Linked DNA regions of Rhizobium sp. N324. The protein of the gene in region 1 interacts with the protein of each later gene in a pairwise test. Links are inferred from orthologs where the notes say so. Each region holds a gene or a part of one and is shown on either strand. Other genes may lie near its edges.

Evidence for each region.
Region 2: the proteins of grpE (region 1) and AMK05_RS04795 interact in binary tests that used the Escherichia coli proteins (3 or more experiments, as listed by UniProt). The link is inferred for Rhizobium sp. N324 from one-to-one orthologs.

Annotation. Positions count from the first base shown.
Region 1 is NZ_CP013630.1:409,099-416,100, forward strand. Bases 1,649-4,609 are described here. They hold grpE (nucleotide exchange factor GrpE), read left to right. Parts: upstream 1,649-2,793; coding sequence 2,794-3,426; downstream 3,427-4,609. Other genes in these bases: hrcA (heat-inducible transcriptional repressor HrcA), read left to right, coding at 1,649-2,682; AMK05_RS02010 (nucleoside hydrolase), read right to left, coding at 3,470-4,414. Also shown: rdgB (RdgB/HAM1 family non-canonical purine NTP pyrophosphatase), read right to left, coding at 1-324; AMK05_RS01990 (VOC family protein), read right to left, coding at 325-750; rph (ribonuclease PH), read right to left, coding at 747-1,466; more of hrcA, read left to right, coding at 1,594-1,648; AMK05_RS02015 (Hsp20 family protein), read left to right, coding at 4,651-5,076; AMK05_RS02020 (DUF1150 family protein), read left to right, coding at 5,124-5,381; tRNA (guanine(46)-N(7))-methyltransferase TrmB, read right to left, coding at 5,730-6,431; metK (methionine adenosyltransferase), read right to left, coding at 6,440-7,002. UniProt on the Escherichia coli protein: Participates actively in the response to hyperosmotic and heat shock by preventing the aggregation of stress-denatured proteins, in association with DnaK and GrpE. It is the nucleotide exchange factor for DnaK and may function as a thermosensor.
Region 2 is NZ_CP013630.1:1,001,689-1,008,608, reverse strand. Bases 1,150-4,028 are described here. They hold AMK05_RS04795 (Nramp family divalent metal transporter), read left to right. Parts: upstream 1,150-1,858; coding sequence 1,859-3,199; downstream 3,200-4,028. Other genes in these bases: AMK05_RS04790 (tRNA1(Val) (adenine(37)-N6)-methyltransferase), read right to left, coding at 3,301-4,028; AMK05_RS04800 (S49 family peptidase), read right to left, coding at 1,150-1,661. Outside these bases: AMK05_RS04810 (glycine--tRNA ligase subunit alpha), read right to left, coding at 1-316; AMK05_RS04805 (hypothetical protein), read right to left, coding at 591-782; more of AMK05_RS04800, read right to left, coding at 801-1,149; more of AMK05_RS04790, read right to left, coding at 4,029-4,098; AMK05_RS04785 (putative signal transducing protein), read right to left, coding at 4,105-4,332; AMK05_RS04780 (polyprenyl synthetase family protein), read left to right, coding at 4,441-5,457; AMK05_RS04775 (tetratricopeptide repeat protein), read left to right, coding at 5,592-6,920. UniProt on the Escherichia coli protein: H(+)-stimulated, divalent metal cation uptake system. Involved in manganese and iron uptake. Can also transport cadmium, cobalt, zinc and to a lesser extent nickel and copper. Involved in response to reactive oxygen.

The DNA.
Region 1 (7,002 bases):
CGCCATCGCCATGTCGAAATCGCGCGTGCCGTCCGATGTCTCCGCCCAATTGGCGGTGTAGACGCCGGGATCGCCGTCAAGCGCGTCGACCACCAGTCCGGAATCGTCCGAAAGCGCCGGCATGCCGGCTGTTTTGGCGGAGGCCACCGCCTTGATCGTCGCATTCTCCTCGAAGCTGGTGCCGGTTTCGTCAGGTTCGACGAAATTCAGCTCGGCTGCCGATTTGGCGGTGAAGCCGAGCGGTCCGATCAATTCCTGGATCTCGCGGATCTTGCCGGCATTGTGGCTGGCGACGACGATGGTCTTCGTTTCGAGCTTGCGCATTCAGATATCCTGTTCGATGCCCCAGATTTTAGCCTCCGCGCATTCCAGGCTGTTGCCGGCGGGATCGCGGAAATAGATCGAGCGGCCGCCATTCGGCCAATGCACCTCGGATTCGATCGCCACACGGGCCGCTTTCAGTCGTTCGGCCATCGCATCGATGTTGCGACCGGAGACCCTGAAGCAGGCATGGCCCGCTCCGGTCGTGCCATGCGGCGGCACCTGCAGCGCGTCGGGCGCCGGTGGTTTGACCGTTTCCTCGGGATTGAAGATCAGCAGAACGCCGGGGCCGCAGCGGAAGAAGACATGCCGGTTGGCGGCGCGGGTGATCTTTTCGAGTCCGAGAACGTTCTCGTAGAACGCCTCGGCCTCATCGAGATCGCGCGCATAGAGCGCCGTTTCCAACATGCCTTCCAGCATGGGGTTCATCCCGCAATTGCCTGTTTCTGCAGGGCGACGAGTTCGCCGATGCCGTTCTTGGCAAGACCCATCAGCGAGGTGAATTCCTCTTCGCTAAACGGCGTGCCTTCGGCCGTGCCCTGGATCTCGACGATCCCGCCGGTGCCGGTCATGACGAAGTTGGCGTCGGTCTCGGCCGAGGAATCCTCGAGGTAATCGAGATCGATCACCGGCTGGCTGGCGAAGACGCCACAGGAAATGGCGGCGACATGATCCTTCAGGACCCGGTCGACCTTGATCATGTTGCGGCTTTCCATCCATTTCAGGCAGTCGTAAAGCGCAATCCAGCCGCCGGTGATCGAGGCTGTCCGCGTGCCGCCATCGGCCTGGATGACGTCGCAATCAAGGGTGATCTGGCGTTCGCCGAGCGCCTGCAGATCGACGACGGCGCGCAGCGACCGGCCGATCAGCCGCTGGATCTCCTGCGTGCGGCCGCCCTGCTTGCCGGCCGCCGCCTCACGCTTCATGCGCTCGCCGGTCGCCCGCGGCAGCATGCCGTATTCGGCCGTGACCCAGCCCTTGCCGGTATTGCGCAGCCATGGCGGCGTCTTTTCTTCGAGGCTGGCCGTGCAGAGCACATGCGTATCGCCGAATTTCACCAGGCAGGAGCCTTCCGCATGCTTGGAAAAATTGCGCTCGAATGAGACCTTGCGCATCTGGTCGATTTTTCTGCCTGAAGGCCGCATTCTTATCTCCTGGGGTTTGTTGACCGCTTCTACGATTGGCGGCGCCCATTTGCAAATTCCCTTTTGCCACGGCTGCGAGTTTGACTTACTTTTCGGGAAGTATCATCAGCGCGGGTTCGTAAGCTTCATGGGCATCAGGTCGACATCGGTTTCGGATGCCGTTGCTGCGCTGGACGAGCGCTCCAGGGAGATTTTTCGCCGCATCGTCGAAGGCTATCTGGAGAGTGGCGAGCCGCTCGGTTCGCGCAACCTGTCCCGCCTGCTGCCGATGTCGCTGTCGCCGGCCTCGGTGCGCAACGTCATGAGCGATCTCGAAGATCTCGGCCTCATCTATTCGCCGCATATCAGCGCCGGCCGGCTGCCGACCCAGATCGGCCTGCGCTTCTTCGTCGATGCCTTCATGCAGGTCGGCGATCTCTCCGCCGAGGACCGCGCCAGCATCGACCGTCAGGTGCGGGCCGAAAGCGGCGGCAATCCGGTGGAATCGATGATGAACGAGGCGAGCCGCATGCTGTCGGGCATTTCGCGCGGCGCCGGCCTGGTCATCACCTCGAAAAGCGATCCGGTGCTCAAACATGTCGAGTTCATCCGGCTGGAGCCGACAAAGGCGCTGGCCGTGCTCGTCGGCGATCACGATCAGGTGGAAAACCGCATCATTGAGCTGCCGGCGGGCGTCACCTCCTCGCAGCTGGCCGAGGCGGCGAATTTTCTCAACGCCCACATGTCCGGCCAGACCCTGCCGGAGCTGCGCAAACAATTGAGCCAGCTGAAGGATAACGTCCGTCACGAGCTCGACGCCCTGTCGCGTGATCTCGTCGAGCGCGGCATCGCCGTCTGGGCCGGCAGCCCTGATGAGGGCAAGCCGGCGCAGCTGATCATCCGCGGCCGCGCCAACCTGCTTGAAGGCCTTGCCGGCGCCGAGGATCTCGACCGGCTGCGGCTGCTGTTCGACGATCTCGAAAAGAAGGACAGCCTGATCGAGATCCTCAATCTGGCCGAAACCGGCTCGGGCGTGCGCATTTTCATCGGCTCGGAAAACAAGCTCTTCTCGCTGTCCGGCTCGTCGCTGATCGTCGCGCCCTATCGTGACGATGACGATCGGATCGTCGGCGCCGTCGGCGTCATCGGCCCGACGCGGCTCAATTATTCCCGCATCGTGCCGATGGTTGATTACACGGCCCAGCTCGTCTCCCGGCTTTCGCGCAATCCGCTTTGACGCCACTTTGAGGAAGACCGCGGAATTTTCGCTTCTTTGTCACGCAGACTTGATTTTTTCCGGTCAAACCTCGATATCGGGCGCATCTGAAGACACCCACCGGAGACCGTCATGACCGATGACACGACGAAAAACGGACCTGACGCAACTGCGGCCGATGCCGCAGCCGACGCTGCCGCCTACGTCGAGAACGATATCGCGCAGGAAGAGGCCCCCCAGCCTGATGCACTCGAGCTTCTGAAAGCCGAAAACGGCGAGCTGCGCGATCGCTATCTGCGCCTTGCCGCCGAAATGGACAATCTGCGCCGCCGCACCGAGCGTGAGGTCAAGGACGCCAAGTCCTATTCCGTCGCCGGTTTCGCGCGTGACATGCTGGCCGTCTCGGACAATCTGCGCCGGGCGCTGGATGCCATCCCGCCGGAGGTCAAGGACGCGGCCGATGCCGGCCTGACCACCCTGATCGAGGGCGTGGAGATGACTGAGCGTGCCATGCTCTCGGCGCTCGAGCGCCACGGCGTTCGCAAGCTGGAGCCGGTCGGCCAGAAGTTCGACCCGAATTTCCATCAGGCGATGTTCGAGGTGCCGAACCCCGAGGTGCCGAACAACACCGTCGTCCAGGTCGTGCAGGCAGGCTTTTCCATCGGCGAGCGCGTGTTGCGCCCGGCCATGGTCGGCGTCGCCAAGGGCGGCCCGAAGGCGGCCGAAGCCGAAAGCAATTCCGTCTTCGACGAGAAGGACGCCTGAAGTTGTTTTCCTTCTCTTGTGTGAGAGAAGGAAAACCAAAAGATCAGATGCGGGCGACGCGTTCGATCAGAAGATCGAAGAAACCGTCCGCATCGACATGACGCATCACCTTCGCATTGCGCTTTCGATCCGTCACATGCCACCAGTCGACCACCGTCATGCCGATGGTGAGTTCGGATTGGACCTCGATCGCGACATTGCAGTCCCGGCCCTGGAAAAGCTCCGGCTTCAAGAGGTAAGCGATCACGGTCGGGTCATGCAGCGGCCCGCCGTCGGAGCCGTATTTCTCGATATCGAAGCGCTCGAAGAATTCCAGCATCTCGACCATCGCCTTTGCCGGCGCCGTGCCGATCTCGGCCATGCGCTTCACCCGGTCCTTGCGGGTCAGCAATTGGTGCGTCACGTCGAGCGGCATCATCACGATCGGCACGCCTGAGCGGAAGACGATATCGGCGGCCTCGGGGTCGACATAGATATTGAATTCGGCCGCCGGCGTGATGTTGCCGCCCTCGAAGAAGCCGCCGCCCATCATCACCAGTTCGCGGATGCGCGGGGCGATGTCGGGCGCCTTCTGCAAGGCCAAGCCGATATTGGTGAGAGGCCCGAGCGTGCAGAGCGTCACGGTGCCTTCGCCCTCACGCCGCAGCGCCTCGATGATGAAGTCGACGGCATGGCCGGGCTGCAGCGCCATCGTCGGCTCGCTGAGTTCAGGACCGTCGAGGCCGGTCTTGCCGTGCACATGTTCGGCGGTCACCAGCTTGCGGGCGATCGGCGCGTCGGCGCCGGCAAAAACCTTGGTCTCCGTCCGGCCGCAGAGTTCGCAGACGATGCGCGCATTGCGGCTGGTCAGCGCCAACGGCACATTGCCGGCGACGGTGGTGATCCCCAGCACATCGAGCTCGTCGGGGCTGCCGAAGGCCAGCATGATGGCGGCCGCGTCGTCCTGACCGGGATCCGTGTCGATGATGATCTTTCTTGCGCCTGCCATCCAATGCACCGTTTTCTTCATTTCTCGTCGCAAATCGGCACATTGCGCGCCGGCACGTGTTGATGCGAGGCAGCAGGCGCTTTGTCAAGCAGCCCCGGCCGTCACCTTGAAATTGCGGGTGGCGCCGAGACGTCGCCTGCGTCTTGCAGCGCCGGGGTGCTGTCCCCATATTAGCGGCATCCGGATGCTGCCCTTAAGGTCCGGGATGGTCGCTTGCATCAAGGACTTGAAAAGAGATGAGCCGCATTACCCCTTTTGCCAGCCCGTTGCTTCTGGGCTTCGATGCCATGGAAAAGACGCTGGAGCGCATTTCCAAGGCAAGCGACGGATATCCGCCCTACAATATCGAACGCATCGGCGCCGACAGCGGCGCGCCGGAACGTCTGCGCATCACGCTCGCTGTCGCCGGCTTCGCCGAGGAGGAACTGGATGTTTCCATCGAGGAGAACCAGCTTCTGATTCGCGGCCGTCAGGTCGAGCAGGGGGAACGGGACTATCTCTATCGCGGCATCGCCGCCCGTCAGTTCCAGCGCACCTTTGTTCTTGCCGACGGCATGCAGGTGCTCGGCGCCGGTCTGAAGAACGGTCTGCTCTCCGTCGATCTAATTCGCCCGGAGCCGGCGCGCATGGTCAAGAAAATTAACATTTCGGTCTCACAGTAGCACAACGGTTTGTCGAACCGTTGGTCCCTTCTTCCGGAGGAACAGGAATGTTGATGAAAGAAGCCACGTCTCACTTGACCAAATCCGAGCTTGCCCACATCGGCAGCGGCGAGGTCGCCTATATCAGAAAAATGCGCACCGAAGAGGTCGCCAAATGCTTCCCCGAGGCGCCGGATATCGATCCGAACGTCGATCTCTGGGCACTGTTCGGCGCCGACGGAACACCGATTCTTCTGACGGACAACCGCTCCAGCACCTTCTTCAAGGCTGCCGAAGACGAACTTAAGACGGTCAGCCTGCACTGACCGTCAAGATAGTGCCTGGCGCGTTGTGCCGCTCTTGCGGTGCACTATCGCTTATTCGATTTCGCTGCGGAGGCTGCGTGAGGATAGGCTAATCGTCGTTCGTGCTGTGCCGTGTGGCCCCCTCATCCAACCCTTCGGGCCACCTTCTCCCCGCTGGGGAGAAGAGGAGGCAAGGCGCGCAGACACTGCCCAACCGAACTCTCCGCTTAAAGGCGCTCCGTCCAATTGGGGCGATAGCGAAGCGGCAATCTCCCTCTTCTCCCCAGCGGGGAGAAGGTGGCCCGCAGGGTCGGATGAGGGGGCCACACGGCACGCCCGTCACTATTGCCCTTTAGCCGCCGTTGAAACTCAGATCTTCCTGAACGTCAGATAGGCCGAAGACCGGCCCTCGCGTCGGGCCTTGGCCTCGTAGCGTGTGCTCGGCCAGCCCTCATAAGGCGTCAGCCAATCCGAGGCATTGTCGGCCATCCAGTCGAAGCCGCCATGGTCGCGGCATTTGAGCAGCGTCCAGTTGACATAGGTATCGATGTCGGAGGCGAAGCAGAACAGGCCGCCGGGCTTCAGCACGCGATGAAAGCGGTCGAGATTGGTCTTCGAGACGAAGCGCCGTTTCCAGTGCTTCCGCTTCGGCCAGGGGTCGGGATAGAGCAGGTCGATCTGGTCGAGCGAGGCGTCCGGCAGCCAGTCGAGCAATTGGGTCGCGTCGTCATTATAGACGCGGATATTGCGCGCGCCCGTCTCGCCGACGCGCGACAGCAGCTTCTGCATGGAATTGACGAAGGGTTCGACGCCGATAAAGCCGGTGGACGGTCTTTCCAGGGCGCGGTGGATCAGGTGTTCGCCGCCGCCGAAACCGATTTCCAGCCGCAATCTTTCGACCGGAGCCGCAAAAAGGGATGTCAGCGGCTCCAGCGGAGCCGCTGAGAGATCGATAAGGAATGCCGGCAGCAGACTGTTCAGCGTCTCGGCCTGATGTTCACGCAGGGCCTTGCCCTTGCGGCGACCGAAAAAGGCTTCGGTCGCCCGGCCGCGGCGTTCCATATCCGTCATGCTTTATCTCAGGCCTTCAGGCTTTCCTTGAGCGCCTTCACCAGATCGGTGCGCTCCCAGGAGAACGAGCCGTCACGGCCGGCCTTTCGGCCAAAATGGCCGTAGGCGGAGGTCTTGGCGTAGATCGGCTTGTTGAGGTCGAGATGGCGGCGGATGCCCGACGGAGACAGGTCCATGTTCTTGCGGATCGCCGCTTCGACCTGATCTTCGCTGATCTTGCCGGTGCCATGCAAGTCGACATAGATCGACAGCGGCTGGGCGACGCCGATGGCGTAGGAGATCTGGATCGTGCAGCGGTCGGCAAGGCCGGCGGCAACAACGTTTTTCGCCAGATAACGGGCGGCATAGGCGGCCGAACGGTCGACCTTCGTCGTGTCCTTGCCGGAGAATGCACCGCCGCCATGCGGGGCAGCGCCGCCATATGTGTCGACGATGATCTTGCGGCCGGTGAGGCCGGCATCACCGTCCGGTCCGCCGATGACGAACTTGCCGGTCGGGTTGATGTACCACTTGCAATCGTCGGCGATCTTCAGTTCGCCGAGCGCTTCGCGGATATAGGGCTCGACGACGG
Region 2 (6,920 bases), 590 kb from region 1 along the record:
AGCCGAGATAAAGCTCCTGCAGGTTCGGCGGGTTCGGCTTCAGGATGACCTGGTACTGATAATAATGCTGCAGCCGGTTCGGGTTTTCGCCATAGCGGCCGTCGGACGGGCGCCGCGACGGCTGCACATAGGCGGCCTTCCACGGCTTCGGCCCGAGGGCGCGCAGCGTGGTGGCCGGGTGGAAGGTGCCGGCACCGACCTCCATGTCGTAGGGCTGCAGCACCGCGCAACCCTTGTCCGCCCAGTAACTATGCAGGGTCAGGATCAGCGCCTGGAACGAGCGCTTCGGGTTCATATGGTCTGGGATGGCTGACATGAAACGGCACCGATTGCATGGGGATTATCGGCGCGACAGGTGCCATGGAGGGCGGCGGGGGTCAAGGGTTTTGCGGCGATCGCAAGATCTAAGACCCCTCCCCAACCCCTCCCCACAAGGGGGAGGGACTAACCCGGAGCGCCCCCCTCGCTCCTCCCGAAACGTCGAATATCTGAAACGCGGGTGCGGCAAGTTAAGCCCCTCCCCTTGTGGGGAGGGGTTGGGGAGGGGTCTGGGATGCGGATGGGGCAGAGCCGTGGCCACGCCCTTAATTTTATTCGTCATCCCGCTTCAACCGGTATTCCCCGGTCACGGGATCCTTGACCAGCGTACCGATCGCGCCGGTCTGGCGTTCCTTTTCGGCGCGGCGGGATTTTTCGGCGAGCTTGCGGGCATCGGAGACGAAGCGGCGGTAGAGCCACCAGGCCGAGAAGACCAGCACCAGGATGGTGATAAGCTGCGCCATGTCCCTCTTCCGCCTTCCTCAAAGCCCGAAACGGCTCCACAATGCTCTTTCTTCGGCCGCTTCGACAAGCCCTGTCGCAAGGCCGGATGCCGCCGCTTCGAACGAAACCGGCGACACACCCGGAATTCGGCGGCCGAACAGGCCGCGGCCGGCGGTGACGAGCTCCAGCCTGGTCTTCTGGCCATAGCGCCGCTTCAACTCCTGGCGCATGTCGCCGAGACCGTCGACGAGGCCGAGTTCGAGGCCGCGGGTGCCGCTCCAGAACAGGCCCGAGAAGACCGCGGCATCGTCCCTCAGCTTGCCGGCGCGGCGCTCGCGCACCATCGAGATGAAGACCTGATGGATTTCGAGCTGCAGGCTCTTCAGATATTCGATGTCCTTTTCCTTTTCCGGCTGGAACGGATCGAGGATCACCTTGTTTTCGCCGGCGGTATAGACGCGGCGCTCGACACCGATCTTCTTCAGGAGTTCGGGAAAACCGAAACCGCCGGAGACGACGCCGATCGAGCCGACGATCGAGGTGGCGTCGGCAATGATCTCGTCGCCGGCGAGCGCAATCATATAACCGCCGGAGGCAGCCACATCCTCGACGAAGACCAGCACTTTCTTCTGCTTCTCGCGGGCGAGCTCGCGAATGCGGGTGAAGATCAGCCGGGACTGGACGGGCGAGCCGCCCGGTGAATTGATCGAGATGGCGACGGCCGGCGCATCCTTCATGGCGAAGGCCTTTTCCAGAACCGGGGCGACATTGGCGAGATTGAGGGCCGGCCGAAACGGGCCGCCGCCGCTGACGATCGCCCCTTGCAGCCGGACGACCGGAATGGTGATGCCGTCCTTGCGGAACCGTTTCGGCAGCAGCTTTCTCAACAATCCGGCCATTTCAATCCTTCGCTTCGGGTCTTCCCGATCGTCAATCCGCGATCGGCATCCATGTATGCGCTGGAACGACAAACGCAATGGCCGCGTTCTCGAAAACATTAGGCCTTAAAACATCGGATGGATTTTGTTATTGCGAATGACTTGCATTATCATTCTAATCCGGCATAGTGCAGTTGAGATAAACAGGTGGAAATCGCATGGACGCCCTGAACCCGAATGCCACAAGCGGCTGGCGGCACGAACGCGGCGAGGCGTCGCTATCGGACGTCTACCGCACCGTCGGAACCGGACGTCACAGCTCCAGATGGCGGCGGGCGGCTGCGTTTGCCGGGCCGGGCTATATGGTCGCCGTCGGCTATATGGACCCCGGCAATTGGGCGACCTCGCTCGCCGGCGGCTCGAAATTCGGCTATGCGCTGCTCACCGTGGCGCTGCTTTCCAACCTGATGGCAATCGTGCTGCAATCCCTCTGCGCCCGGCTGGCGATCGCCTCGGGCCGCGACCTCGCGCAGGCCTGCCGCGACGCCTTTCCGAAATGGGTTTCGGTGCCGCTCTGGGCCTTTGCCGAAATCGCCATCATCGCCACCGATATCGCCGAGGTGATCGGAACGGCGATCGGCCTCAACCTCTTGATGGGCATCCCGCTCGAACTCGGTGTGTTGATCACCGCGCTCGATGTCTTCGTCATTCTCTTCCTGCAGAAGCTCGGCTTCCGCTGGGTCGAGGCCTTCATTATCGCGCTGCTCGGCGTCATCGCCGTCTGCTTCGGCGTGCAGATCCTGCTTGCCGACCCGCAATGGGGCGCCGTCGTCACCGGCTTCTTCCCGACGACCGAGATCGTCACCAATCCGGAGATGCTCTATCTGGCGCTCGGCATTCTCGGCGCGACCGTCATGCCGCACAATCTCTACCTTCACTCCGGCATCGTCCAGACGCGGGCCTATGGCCACACCGTTCCCGAAAAGAAGGAGGCGCTGACCTATGCGACGATCGACTCGACGGTGGCACTCTGCTTCGCGCTGCTGATCAACGCCTCGATCCTGATCCTGGCGGCAGCCGCCTTCAATGCGCACGGGAAGACCGATGTCGTCGAACTCGGCGACGCCTATTCGCTGCTGTCGCCGCTGCTCGGTCTCGCCATCGCGCCGACGCTGTTCGGCATCGCGCTTCTCTGCTGCGGCCTCAACTCGACGGTGACGGCGACGCTGGCCGGCCAGATCGTCATGGAAGGCTTCCTGAAGATCCGGCTGAAGCCGTGGATGCGCCGACTGATCACCCGCGCCATCGCCATCGTGCCGGCGGCGATCGTCACCATCTGGTATGGCGACAAGGGCACGGCCGAGCTTTTGATCCTCACCCAGGTGGTGCTCAGCCTGCAGCTTTCCTTCGCCGTCTTCCCGCTTGTGATGTTCACCGCCAGCAAGGCCAAGATGGGCGAACTCGTGGCACCCCGCTGGCTGAGCGGCATCGCCTATCTGATCGCGGTCGTCATTGCCGGGCTGAACGTCAAGCTGCTCTTCGACTTCGTCACCGGCTAGAACAGGATGATTTTAGGCCCGGCGGCCTAAAATCTGAATCCTGTTCTCAATTAAAGAGTTAGAGCATGATGTCGTCCGAAAACCGCTCACACTTTTCGGCATCATGCTCTAGCTGCTGACAATCGAAGCCTGGCATAGGCCGCCCGGCCATTGTTGAAATCATCGACGAGAGGGGAGAACTTGTGGCTGCCCTCTTCATGCATGATGAGGGCCGCGCGTATCGACAGCCGCGCCCGCGAGCCCTTGATACCCGTCACCAGGATACGCACGGCGCTTTCACCGGGGCGCGGATGGATGGCGGTGATTTCGATGCCGCCGAAGCGCCGGCCGCAGGCAATAACGATCTCGGCGATCGATTCGGGTCTGGCGATCAGCGACAATTGCCCGCCGGGGATCATGATCGCGCCCGCCGTGCGGATCCAGCTTTCAAACAGACCGTCAGTCATCGCATGGGCCTCGGCCTTCAGCGCATCGGGCGTGCGCCGGTCGCCGGCGTCGTTGAAGGGCGGGTTCATGATGACGTGGTGGAAACTCTCATCGATGAGGCCGGCATCGTTGCGTGCCTTGGCGGTCAGCGTCACATCGGCCTCGACGACACTGAGGCGGGCGGCAAGATGGGCATTTTCCGGCAGGAGAATGCTGCGGCGGGCATAATCGGCCATTTCGGCCGACCGCTCGAACAGCACCACCTCAGCATCGGCAAGCCGCGAGGCGACGGCCAGACCGGCCGCACCGGCACCGGCGCCGAGATCGGCGACCCTGACGGCGCGATCATCGGCGACGAGAGCGGCCAGCAGCATCGCATCCATGCCGGCGCGATGGCCCCTGCCCTTCGGCTGCACCAGGTGGAAGGCGCCGCGATGAAAGGCATCGATGGTTTGGCCAGGCTCGCCGGTCATCCCCGCTCACGTCCTGTCGCGCAATTCGCCGCCGAGTCCGGCGTCGATCAGGATGCGGCGGGCCTGATCGGCCATCTCCTCATCCACCAGCAGGCGGCGCGGCAGCATGCCGAGCGAACCTTCCAGCACGCTCATGCCCTGATCGGCGATGAAGCAGTGAATTCCGGCATCCTTCATCAAGCTCTCGGCAAAGGACAGCAGAACGGGGTCGTTGGCGCGGATAAGTTCATGCATTTGCCGTCGTTTTCCTTCCAATTTCGCCCTGCGCGACAATTCACCCCTTGCCGCGTCCATCGCCCCTTTCTATTGTCAGATGCAAAGAATGAACAGGAGTCCGGGTCGTTGGGCGTGGTCATACCGCTTGAAGAAAGCAAAAACAAACTGGCATCCATCAAGCCATTGGTCGATCTCACCAGGGCGGATATGGAGCGGGTGAACCAGCTCATTCTGTCCAAGGCCGGCTCCGACGTGCAGATGATCCCCGAAGTGGCGAACCATCTGATCTCCTCAGGCGGCAAACGGCTGCGGCCGATGCTGACGCTGGCGGCCGCCTCGCTGTTCGACTATCGCGGCGAAAACCACATCAAGCTCGCCACCTCGGTCGAGTTCATGCACACCGCAACGCTGCTGCATGACGACGTCGTCGACGAAAGCGACCTGCGCCGCGGCAAATCGACGGCGCGGATGATCTGGGGCAACCAGGCAAGCGTGCTGGTCGGCGACTTCCTGCTCGGACAGGCTTTCCGCATGATGGTCGATGTCGGCTCGCTCGATGCGCTCGACGTCCTGTCTTCCGCCGCCTGCATCATCGCCGAAGGCGAAGTGCTGCAGCTTTCCGTCGCCAAGAACATGGAGACGACCGAGGACGATTATCTCTCCGTCATCCGCGCCAAGACGGCGGCACTGTTTGCCGCCGCCGCGGAAGTCGGGCCGATCGTCGCCGAAGCCGGCAAATCCGGCCGCAACGCGCTGAAATCCTACGGCATGAATCTGGGGCTCGCCTTCCAGCTGGTCGACGACGCGCTCGACTACGGCGGCAAGGCCGCCGATCTCGGCAAGAATGTCGGCGACGATTTCCGCGAAGGCAAGATCACCCTGCCCGTCATCCTCGCCTATCGCCGCGGTACCGAGGACGAGCGCGCCTTCTGGCGCGATGCGATCGAAGCCGGCAACAGCACCGACGCCAACCTCGAAAAAGCGCTGGGGCTGATCACCAAATACGGCACGCTTGCCGACACGATCGGCCGGGCGATCCATTACGGCACGATCGCAAGGGACGCGCTTGCGCCTCTTCCCGATACGGTATGGAAATCCTCCCTGATGGAAGTGATCGACTTCTGTATCGAGCGCGTCAATTGATCAAACGTCCTTGATCGCAGTCTGAATTTCTTGCGGCGGCGCTTCAAAAAAGCCATCCTGTTGTGAATCAGTGAGCACAACTGATTTTTGCGACCGGCACCATTGTCGGGACGCTGTCGAAGAAAGGTTTCCTAATGCGGCAGAGATTTGCCATCCGTCTTCTTACGAGCGCAGCGCTTGCCGCTGTCCTTTCGCTCAGCGGTGTCGGCGGCGTGAATGCCGAGGATGCGGCCAAGCCGGGCGATGCGGAGAAGACCGATAGCTTCAATGCCGATAGCGTTACCACCTTCTCCGGCGCCTTCCTTGCGGCGCGCACCGCCGATGTCGATCACGACTATGAAACGGCGATCGAACTCTATGAGAAGGCGCTGCAGATCGAGCCCGGCAATCCCGAGATCCGCCAGCGGCTGATGATCTCGCTGCTGCTCAACGGCGACATCAAGGAAGGTGTCAAATATGCCAACGACCTGAAGGGCGATCCTTCCGTCGAGCGCATCACCACGATCGTGCGCGGAATGGATGCCATGCGCCGCGACGACTACAAGAGCGCCGAGGCCATCCTGAAATATAAGGGGCCGAACGATCTCGACCGGATGATGAACGACCTGCTGCTCGCCTGGGCCCGGGTCGGCGCCGGCCGCGGCAAGGAGGCGCTTGCCATGGTCGAGAAGATGAAGGGGCCGGACTGGGTCCGCATCTTCCAGAATTACAATGCCGGCGCCATCGCCATCGCCACCGGCGACGTGAAATCCGCCCGAAAGCATCTGAACGATGCCGTGCTCGACAAGGAAGGCGGGGCGACGGCGCCCGACACCTTCATGCGCGCGGTGATGGCGCTTGCCCGCCTCGAAGCGGCACAAGGCAACAAGCAGAAGGCGCTCGACGCCGTTTCCGTCGGCGACAATCTGCTGCCGAACTATGCGCCGCTGAACGCGCTGCGCGACAGTATCGAAAAGGATGAGAAACAGGAGCAGCAGGTCAAGACGGCCGAAGAAGGCGCTGCCGGCGTGCTGTTTTCGGTCGGCGGCGCGCTGAACCGCGACGGCGCCGAGGACATCGTTTCGCTTTACCTGCAGACCGCCAATGCGCTCGACCCGAACAGCGCCGATACGCTGGTGCTGCTCGGCGGCATCGCCGAGAAGCAGAACCAGATGGACCGCGCCATCGCGCTCTACAAGAAGGTGCCGGAGAATTCGCCGATGCGGCGCATCTCCGAGCTGCAGCTCGGCCTCGCCCTTGCCCAGGGCGGCAAGGTGGACGAGGCACGCAAACACCTGCAGGCGCTGATCGCCTCCGACCCGAAGGATATCCGCAGCTACCTCGCCTATGGCAGCGTGCTCTCCGACGCCAAGGACTACGAGGCGATGGCTGCCAATTACGACAAGGCGGTCGAAGCGATCGGTCCCATTGCCGGCCGTGCCAACTGGAGCGTCTTCTTCCAACGGGGCATTGCCTATGAGCGG